DNA from 2 places in the Agrobacterium sp. 16-172Ci genome. Region 2 is predicted to be linked to the other one. Evidence: predicted binding sites of a transcription regulator. Region 2 holds the regulator's gene; the other holds the start of a gene.
What was found. Region 2 encodes LexA, which represses DNA repair genes until DNA is damaged. Its sites were predicted from a motif close to TGTTCNNNNTGTGTTCNG; they were not measured.
Positions count from the first base shown of each region.

Region 1: uvrA (excinuclease ABC subunit UvrA) is a predicted target of LexA. The motif match lies at 2,517-2,534, and genes of this name have one in related genera.

Region 1 covers NZ_JBNWBW010000007.1:88,415-93,578, reverse strand. Annotated here, with positions in the region: gene ACQZ40_RS09655 (MarC family protein) at 1-214, shown strand, start outside; gene ACQZ40_RS09650 (HPP family protein) at 347-1,495, shown strand; gene ACQZ40_RS09645 (hypothetical protein) at 1,533-1,787, opposite strand; gene ACQZ40_RS09640 (single-stranded DNA-binding protein) at 1,827-2,402, opposite strand; gene uvrA (excinuclease ABC subunit UvrA) at 2,667-5,164, shown strand, end outside.
Region 2 covers NZ_JBNWBW010000003.1:11,064-16,227, forward strand. Annotated here, with positions in the region: gene ACQZ40_RS04780 (TRAP transporter substrate-binding protein) at 1-494, shown strand, start outside; gene ACQZ40_RS04785 (TRAP transporter small permease) at 615-1,148, shown strand; gene ACQZ40_RS04790 (TRAP transporter large permease subunit) at 1,145-2,404, shown strand; gene lexA (transcriptional repressor LexA) at 2,651-3,373, shown strand; gene ACQZ40_RS04800 (glutathione S-transferase family protein) at 3,648-4,325, shown strand; gene ACQZ40_RS04805 (ComEC/Rec2 family competence protein) at 4,346-5,164, opposite strand, start outside.

The DNA.
Region 1 (5,164 bases), on a different contig from region 2:
CTCGATGAAAACCACCGTCGAGATGCTGGTGCTCATCCTGATCCTCGCTTTCGCCATGGCTCTCGTTTATGCGGCCCTGATCGTCTCGGAGCGGATGGACCGTTTTCTCGGCAATACCGGCCGCGCGATCCTCACCCGTCTGCTCGGCGTGCTGCTTGCCGCCCTTTCCGTGCAGTTCGTGGTCGACGGCATAAAATCGGCCTTCGCTTTTTGAAAAGCCGCACCTTGGCGGTGCCTGCGCAATAAATTCTCGCCAATCGCCAAAACGCCGGAAAATCCTCCCTTTAAATCCGGCCGCCGCTTCGGCTAAAAGACGCATGTTTTTTCGGATTCGAAAGTTATCTCCATGCGTTCCACGCTGCGTCGCCTCATCCCGGATGCCGCACCCGTCAGCAACAGGGAAAGGCTGCGCTCCGCAACCGGCGCCTTTGTCGGCATTCTGCTGACCGGCCTTCTGGGAAGTCTCGCTCTCAGTTTCGATCCCACCCTGCCCGCCATGATCGCGCCGATGGGCGCTTCGGCCGTGCTTCTGTTTGCCGTGCCCTCCAGCCCGCTGGCGCAGCCCTGGTCGATCCTATGCGGCAACCTCGTTTCGGCCTTCGTGGGCGTGACAGTGGCGCTGCTGGTTCCGGATCTATTCCTTGCCAGCGCGCTTGCCATCAGTCTTGCCATCGCCGCGATGATGGCTTTGCGCTGCCTGCACCCGCCAAGCGGAGCGGTGGCGCTGACCGCTGTTCTCGGCGGCCCTGCCGTGCACAGCCTCGGTTATGGCTTTCTGTTGTGGCCGGTCGCCGGAAATTCGCTGATCCTTCTTGCCTTGGCCCTCGCCTATAACAATGCCACCGGCCGCGCCTACCCACACGGCCTGAAGCTCGGCAAGGCCTCCCATGGCACCACCGATCCGACCCCCATCCAGAAAATCGGCTTTTCCTCCAACGACCTCGACGAGGTACTGAAGGAATATGACCAGGTACTGGATATCGACCGTGACGAGCTCGAAACCATTTTACGCAAGACCGAACTGCGCTCCTGGCGTCGCCGTGCGCTGCATCTCGATTGCGCCAGCGTCATGTCGCGCGATGTCGTCGGTGTTGCGCCTGATGACAGTCTGCGTCATGCCCACGCGCTGATGCACAGCCACCATTTCAAGGCATTGCCGGTCACCAACGATAAAGCGGAGATCGTCGGCATCGTCACCCAGACGGATTTTCTGGAAAAGGCGAGCTGGAGAAACGGCCGCCCCTCCATTGGTTTCCTGCAGCGGCTGCGCCTCATCCTCTCCGGCGCAAGCGCCCCCAACGATACCGTCAAGGACATCATGACATCGCCGGTCAGAACCGTACGGCCTGAAACGGCAATCGAGGAGGCCATCATCCGCTTTGCCGAAGAAGGACTGCACTACCTGCCGGTCATCGACGCCAGAAGCAAGATGGTGGGAATCGTGTCGCAATCCGATGTCATGGTGGCGATGCTGGCGGACAAGGTGGCGGCATAGTCTGCCGCGACGCCCCTGGAACCGGCAAAGCCGGATGTTAGCGCCTCGCCTTCAGAAGACGCTGCCATAGCGTGCCGCCGAAGAACCGGCCGAGCACGACAAAATATGCGATGATAAGCACAAAGGCGATAAAGGCAGGCACACCGTTCAAGGCAAAACCCTGTGGCGTGCGCCCGCCTGCAACCGCCGCCACGAGAAATCCGGCGGCGAAAAACGCCGTCCAGAAATCGAGGAAGAAGGCAAGAACGATGCGCCAGGTTGCCGGCTGTTTCGGTGCGGGCGCATCACTCATACCTGTCTCCCGTTACGCTTTCCCGAATTCGCCAGCCGCTCAGAACGGAATATCGTCATCCATGTCGTTGGAGAAGCCGCCGGAAGGCTGGCCGCCGCCACGGGAAGAGCCGCCGCGCGACGAGGACTGCTGGTCGTAACCGCCGCCATAGCTGGAGCCGCCGCCACTGCCATAATCGTTGCCGCCGCCGAAATCGCCGCCGCTGCGGCCACCGCCCTCACCGCGACCATCGAGCATCGTCAGCGTGGAGTTGAAGCCCTGCAGCACGATTTCAGTGGAATAACGGTCGTTGCCGGTCTGGTCCTGCCATTTGCGCGTCTGCAGCTGGCCTTCAATATAGAGCTTGGCGCCCTTCTTGACATATTGCTCGACGACCTTGCACAGGCCTTCGTTGAAGACGACGACGGTGTGCCATTCGGTCTTCTCGCGGCGCTCGCCGCTGTTGCGGTCCCGCCAGGTCTCCGAGGTGGCAATGCGCAGATTGGCGATGGGGCGGCCGTCCTGCGTCCGGCGGATTTCGGGATCGGCGCCCACGTTCCCGATCAGAATTACCTTGTTTACGCTACCAGCCATCTCGTCATCCTGTCCGCCGGCCATCATGACCGGCAATTGCATTTCAAAAAATTCGACACACAATAGCTGCCGCCGCCCGCAAAGGGCACCGCAAGCATGGAACTATCCACAAAGAATAATCTTAAGCTGCGGGAGCAGACATTCGCGCTTGCAATTCGTTCCTTTTTTGTTCTATTAAATCGCAGATTTCGAGTCAAGCATTCCGAAAAGCTGCGACCGAGTGGGAATAGACCTCGACACATCCGGCTGCGTCACTACATAAGGACGCGCTGCCATCAAGCCTGTTATTTTTGTCCGAGCCTTGTCATGAGTGAACTGAAGACGATTTCCATCCGTGGCGCCCGCGAGCACAACCTCAAGGGCATCGATCTGGACCTGCCGCGCAACAAGCTGATCGTCATGACCGGCCTTTCCGGTTCGGGCAAGTCCTCGCTTGCCTTCGATACGATCTATGCCGAAGGCCAGCGCCGTTATGTCGAGAGCCTGTCGGCCTATGCGCGCCAGTTCCTGGAAATGATGCAGAAACCGGATGTCGACCAGATCGACGGCCTCTCGCCGGCAATCTCCATCGAGCAGAAGACCACATCGCGCAATCCGCGTTCCACGGTCGGCACGGTCACCGAAATCTACGACTATATGCGCCTGCTGTTCGCGCGTGTCGGCGTCCCCTATTCGCCGGCCACGGGCCTGCCGATCGAAAGCCAGACGGTGAGCCAGATGGTCGACCGCATCCTCGCTTTCGAGGAAGGCACACGTCTTTATATTCTCGCGCCGATGGTGCGCGGCCGCAAAGGCGAATATAAAAAGGAACTCGCCGACCTGATGAAGAAGGGCTTCCAGCGCGTCAAGGTGGATGGCCAGTTCTACGAAATCGCCGACGTGCCCGCCCTCGACAAGAAATACAAACACGATATCGACGTTGTCGTTGACCGCGCCGTCGTGCGCCCGGATATGGCCGCACGCCTGGCCGACAGTCTCGAGACCTGCCTCAAGCTTGCCGATGGCTTGGCAATCGCCGAATTTGCCGACAAGCCTCTGCCGCCGGAAGAAACCGCCGCTGGCGGTTCGGCCAACAAGTCGCTCAACGAGACCCATGAGCGGGTGCTGTTTTCGGAAAAATTCGCCTGCCCCGTTTCCGGTTTCACCATTCCGGAAATCGAGCCGCGGCTGTTCTCCTTCAACAATCCCTTCGGCGCCTGCCCAAGCTGCGATGGCCTCGGCTCGCAGCAGAAGGTGGATGAAAACCTGATTGTGCCGGAGCCCGCCCGTACCCTGCGTGACGGTGCCATAGCTCCCTGGGCCAAATCCTCCTCGCCCTATTACAATCAGACGCTGGAAGCGCTCGGCAAGGCTTTCGGTTTCAAGCTGTCGAGCAAGTGGTCGGATCTTTCGAAAGAGGCGCAGCACGCCATCCTGCAGGGCACCGATGACAAGATCGAATTCAACTATCAGGACGGCGCCCGCTCCTACAAGACAGTGAAGAATTTCGAAGGCATCGTGCCCAATCTTGAGCGTCGCTGGAAAGAGACCGACAGCGCCTGGGCGCGCGAGGAAATCGAACGCTACATGTCGGCGGCCCCCTGCCCGGCCTGCGCCGGTTATCGCCTGAAGCCGGAAGCGCTCGCCGTGAAGATCAACAAGCTGCATATCGGTGAAGTCACCGAAATGTCGATCCGCACCGCGCGCGACTGGTTCGAGGTACTGCCGGAAAGCCTCAACGCCAAGCAGAACGAGATCGCAGTCCGCATCCTCAAGGAAATCCGCGAACGCCTGCGCTTCCTCAACGATGTCGGGCTGGATTATCTCAGCCTGTCGCGCAATTCCGGCACGCTTTCCGGCGGTGAAAGCCAGCGCATCCGGCTGGCCTCGCAGATCGGTTCGGGCCTCACCGGCGTTCTCTATGTTCTCGACGAACCGTCGATCGGCCTGCACCAGCGCGACAATGCCCGCCTGCTGGATACGCTGAAACATCTGCGCGATATCGGCAATACCGTCATCGTGGTCGAACATGACGAGGACGCCATTCTGACGGCGGATTATGTGGTCGATATCGGCCCAGCCGCCGGCATTCATGGCGGTCAGGTGATCGCTGAAGGCTCACCGCAGGAGGTGATGGCCAATCCGAAATCGCTGACCGGCAAATATCTCTCCGGCGAACTCGGCGTCGCCGTGCCGGCGGAGCGCCGCAAGCCCAAGAAGGGTCGCGAAATCAAGGTTTTTGGCGCACGCGGCAACAATTTGAAGAATGTCACCGCGGCTGTGCCGCTTGGCGTTTTTACTGCCGTAACCGGCGTATCGGGCGGCGGCAAATCCACCTTCCTGATCGAGACGCTCTACAAATCGGCGGCGCGTCGGGTGATGGGTGCGCGCGAAATCCCGGCTGAACACGACCGCATCGACGGTTTCGAATTCATCGACAAGGTGATCGATATCGACCAGTCGCCGATTGGCCGCACGCCGCGTTCCAACCCGGCCACCTATACCGGCGCCTTCACGCCGATCCGCGACTGGTTCGCCGGCTTGCCGGAAGCGAAGGCGCGCGGTTATGCGCCGGGCCGTTTCTCCTTCAACGTCAAGGGCGGCCGCTGCGAGGCCTGCCAGGGCGACGGTGTCATCAAGATCGAGATGCACTTCCTGCCCGACGTTTACGTCACCTGCGATGTCTGTCACGGCAAGCGTTACAATCGCGAGACGCTCGATGTCACCTTCAAGGGCAAGTCCATCGCCGATGTGCTGGATATGACGGTGGAAGAAGGCGTGGAGTTCTTCGCCGCCGTCCCGGCCGTGCGCGACAAGCTGCAATC
Region 2 (5,164 bases):
CGGGCCTGAAAATCCGCACGCCGGCCGACCCGATGACCATGGATATCTTCAAGGCGCTGGATGCGGCGACGGTTCAGATCGCGTTTGGCGAACTCTACATCGCGCTTCAGCAGGGTGTCGTTGACGGGCAGGAAAATCCGCTCGTGAATATCGAAAGCTCCAAGCTTTACGAGGTCAACAAACATATCAGCCTCACCGCCCATAAATGGGAGTCCACCCCGTTCCTGATGTCCAAATTCGCCGAGGGGCGGCTGGGCAAGGATTTTGAGGCGGTCAAGGCGGCTGCGAAGGAGGCAGGCGCGCTTCAGCGCAAACTCTCGGCGGAAAAGGCAAGCGCGTCACTGGCCGCCTTCAGGGCCAATGCCGCCATCGAGGTGGTGGAAGACCTCGACCACGCGGCCTTCGCGAAAGCGACCGCGCAGGTGCTGGAGACATGGAAGCAGAAGCCCTTCGGCGATTTCGTCGCCGCGCTGGAAAAGGCTGCCAAGGGCTGACGAGCAGGATGCCGGGCCGGCGCATGCCGCCAGGCCTCGCCTTCATGTCCACCGACAGGATCGGCGGGAGCCTCGCTCACGCCGACATTCATACGGTTTCAGTTTTCAGGAGATGCGCCAATGCTCGAAGGAGCCTTGTCCGCCGCCAATCGCGTTGACAGTTTCATCGCCACCCTCTGCCGCATCATCATCGTGGCAACCGGCATTCTGCTCACGGTCATCATGACCGCAAACGTCATCGTCCGCTATCTATCGACATCCGGCGGGCTGGATTTTGCGGAAGAACTGCCAACCATGCTGTTTCCATGGTTCATCGTCGCTGGCATTACCCTTGCCGCGCAGAGCGGCGCGCATATGGCGGTTGAATGGATCTATGACAAGTTCGACGAACGCGGCAAGGTGGGCGTTCTGCTGTTCGCCAATCTCGTGACGGTCGCAAGTTTCGTCATTCTCGCGCAGCAGGCGCTTGTCGTCGCCGAGATCGCTGGCGCGGAAATCAGCCCTGTGCTGCAATTGCCCAATAGCATCGGATATTATTCCATCGCCTTCGGCGCGGCACTGGTCTCGGTCACGACCGCAACCGCGAGCCTGCGCATTCTCTCCAGCGGCTGGCATGCCCGCCCGCACGGTGCAACCGAGGAGATGCCGCTATGACCATCGTGATGATCATTGCATTTTGTATTCTAATGATGATTGCGGTTCCGGTCGGTTATGCGCTGATCATCTCTGCCGGCGTCGCCGTGCTGTGGAACGGTTATGTGCCGCTTTTGATCGTGGCGCAGCAGGTGTACGACCAGACGCAGTCTTTCCCGATGCTGGCGCTGCCGTTCTTCATGCTCGCGGGCACGCTGATGCTCGGCGGCAAACTCGGAACCCAGCTTCTGGAACTCGCCTCCAAGGCCATGCAGCGCTGGCGCGGCGGCCCGCTTTCCACCACCGTCATTTCGTCGGTCGTGTTCGGCGGCGTGTCCGGCTCCGCGGTCGCCAATGCGAGCGCACTCGGTTCGGTGCTCATTCCATGGCAAAAGCGCCAAGGCTACCCCGCTCCCCTCTGTGCGGCCAACAATGCCACCTCAGCGGTCATCGACGTGCTCATTCCGCCGTCGATCCCGATGATCCTCTATTCATTGGTCAGCGGCGTCAGCATCGCCAATCTGTTCATCGCCGGCATTCTGCCGGGCCTGCTCATGGCCGCCGGTTTCATCTTCGTCTGCTGGGCCATTGCCGTGCGGCGCGGTTATGCGGTGCGTGACGAAAGCATCCGCAAGCGCGATCTGGCGCTACTTGCATTCCGCAGCCTGCCGGCGATCCTCCTGCCGATCCTGATCATCCTCGGCCTCCGCTTCGGCTTTGCAACGCCAACCGAAGTGGCCGTTCTTTCCGTCGTCTATTCGCTCGTGCTCAGCATCTTCTTTTATCGCGATCTGACGTGGAAGCGTTTCTGCGACAATTTCGTCGAAGCTGGTTCCGCAACCGGCGTCGTCATGCTGGTCATCATGGGCAGTGCGGCGGTGGGCTGGGTGCTGACCTTCGATCAGGCGCCCCAGCATTTCGCCACCTGGGTGGCCGAGAATATCTCCAACCCGATCCTGATCATTCTCATGATGAACATCCTGATGCTGATCATCGGCATGCCGCTCGATCTGCCGCCGTCGATCCTGCTGCTCGGACCGATCTTCGTGCCGCTCGCCGATATGATCGGGCTCGACCGGGTGCAGCTCGGCATGATGATGGTCATCAATCTCGGTATCGGGCTCTATACGCCACCGATCGGCACCACACTCTTCATCTCGTCCTCCATAGCCAGAGCGCCGCTCGGCGCGACGACGAAGGAATTGTGGCCGTTCTTCACCATGGCGATGCTGCTCCTCATCGCGGTCAGCTTCATTCCTGCGCTCACGATCTACTGATATAAGAGCCGTAGCAAACGGCAGCCAGAAACCACCGGCCGGGTCTCTCCGATCGGTGGTTTCTGGTATTCAAGATGCGGCACACATCGTTAGATCTGCTTTGTTGATAGTTTCGACGATCAAATCACGATCTGCGATGCACCCTTCACGAAGTTTTAGGGGATTGCGGAACACATATGGAACATATAGTGTTCGTTCTGTATTTGTTTCGCGACTTCAACGACGATTCTCAAGGGTGTTTTCCTCATGCTCACGCGCAAACAGCAGGAATTGCTTCTCTTCATTCATGAAAGAATGAAAGAGTCCGGCGTGCCGCCCTCCTTCGATGAAATGAAGGACGCACTCGATCTTGCATCCAAATCCGGCATCCACCGGCTGATCACGGCACTCGAGGAGCGCGGCTTTATTCGCCGGCTACCTAACAGGGCGCGGGCGCTGGAAGTCATCAAGCTACCGGAGGCCTATGCGCCGGGTGCAAGGCCGCAGCGCGGCTTCTCGCCGAGCGTCATCGAAGGCAGCCTCGGCAAACCGAAGACGCCGGAGCCGGCCCCTGCCCCCAAGGCGCCCACTAATGATTTCGCCGGCGCCGCCACCGTGCCGGTCATGGGCCGCATCGCCGCCGGTGTGCCGATTTCCGCCATCCAGAACAACACCCATGATGTGGCCGTGCCGGTCGACATGCTCGGCTCGGGCGAACATTACGCTCTTGAGGTCAAGGGCGACTCGATGATCGAAGCCGGCATTTTTGATGGCGATACCGTCATCATCCGCAACGGCAACACGGCCAATCCGGGCGACATCGTCGTGGCACTGGTGGATGATGAAGAAGCGACCCTCAAGCGTTTCCGCCGCAAGGGAGCGTCCATCGCTCTGGAAGCCGCCAACCCCGCCTATGAGACCCGCATCTTCGGACCGGACCGGGTGAAAATCCAGGGCAAGCTCGTGGGGCTGATCCGCCGTTATCATTAATTGGCAGCCCGCCTTTTTTCGCCAGGGGCGTCATCGAGAAGAGGACGCTCCCTTTGAGGCATCTTGGCTTGTTCCCTGGAACAATTCGGCCCTGCGCAAGTAAAGAGAGGGTGTGTTTCGCCCTCATCTCCGGGCGGTGACGTGGATATGCCTCCTTCTCCCTTCCCTCACCTTCCCATTCATCAACGCGGCTTATGGGAGCCATGGATTATTTGCAATATTCCAAAGGCCATCCGCCGGTATAGAAATGCGCGTCATATCGGGGAAACATGTCATGTACGATCTTTATATCGCCAACAAGAATTACTCCTCATGGTCGCTACGGCCCTGGGTGTTGATGCGCACGCTCGGCATCGCCTTCGATGAAAAACTCGTTCCGTTCGGAGAAGGCGTTTCCTTCTCCACCTTCTCGCCGACCGGCAAGGTGCCCTGCCTTGTCGATGAGGGCGTGACGGTTTGGGAATCGCTGTCGATCGCCGAATATCTGGCGGAAAGACACCAGGGCGTCTGGGCGACCGACAAGCAGGCACGGGCCTGGTCACGTTCGGCGGCGAGCGAAATGCATGCGGGCTTTTCCTCGCTGCGCAATCTCTACCCGATGTCGGTCGGCATTCGGGTAAAGCCGAAGGGTGGCGATACCGGGCTTGCGGCCGATATAAAGCGCATCGATACGCTGTGGAGCGAAGGCCTCGCGAAATTCGGCGGGCCTTTTCTTGCCGGCCAGAAATTCACGGCGGTCGATGCCTTCTTCTGCCCGGTGGCATTTCGTTTCCAGACTTATGGCGCGGAACTTTCGCCCGCGGCGAAAGCCTATTGCGACCGGCTGCTCGCCCTTCCCGCGATGCGCGAATGGTACGAGGCCGGACTGAAGGAAGTCTGGCGCGATGCGGCGCATGAAGAGGAAATTAGCGGGATCGGCGAATTGACCGCGGATCTGCGCATCAAGCCCTGACGGTCCATGCTGGCGGCACTTTATTGCGATGCCGCCAGCAACCGCATGATGGCATCAGGCACGTCGTGATCGAAACGGCCGCTTTTCCAGTCGTAATAGCGATGTTCGCTCCAGGGCCTGTCCATGCCGGCGATTGCGGCGCGCAGCCTGCCGACGACCGCTGCCTGCTCGTTGCCGGCGAAGTCCATTTCCAGCGAACCGATCCGTCGCAGGATATCCCGGTTCAGCAGAAGTGCACCCGAGCGGCATTGGGAGAAGGACGTTCTGCGGGAGACGATAATGATATCGGCGATATCGCAAGCCTTTCCGGCAAAGCGGCCATCTTCCAGAACGATGATCCATTCGCCGCTTCCCGCGCGCGCAACACACCATGTGCCTTTGCTGCAGGTGAAAACACCGGGCTCGGCGTCTCTCAAGGCCGCTGTCATCTGCCGTGCAACTGCACTCATCTCTTGCGGATCAAGCTTCGCCCTCGGGGCCAAAGCCACGGTTTTTGCCGTAGCCTCGCTCTTTAGAAAGACCGGCGGCACAGGCTGTTCCGGCAAAAGCAGCGCCCTTTGCCACTGGCCATAAACGAAACCCTGCGGCTGAGCCTTCGTCGTGTAGGCTTTGCCGTCTTCCAGCAATGCCACCAGCTCGCCATCCTCGTGAACAAGCAAATCGGGCGGATCGCGATAGGCCGTGGCGGATGACAGGCCGAAGGCGAGGAATAGAAGCGGCATGCCCAGAAGCGCAAGCCGGCTGCGCAGCAAAGTCAGCAGCAGAAAACCAGCCGAGGCGAGCCCCAGAAACCACCCGTGCGGCCGGCCCGTCGCAGCGCTTCCGCCCCAGGACGCCAC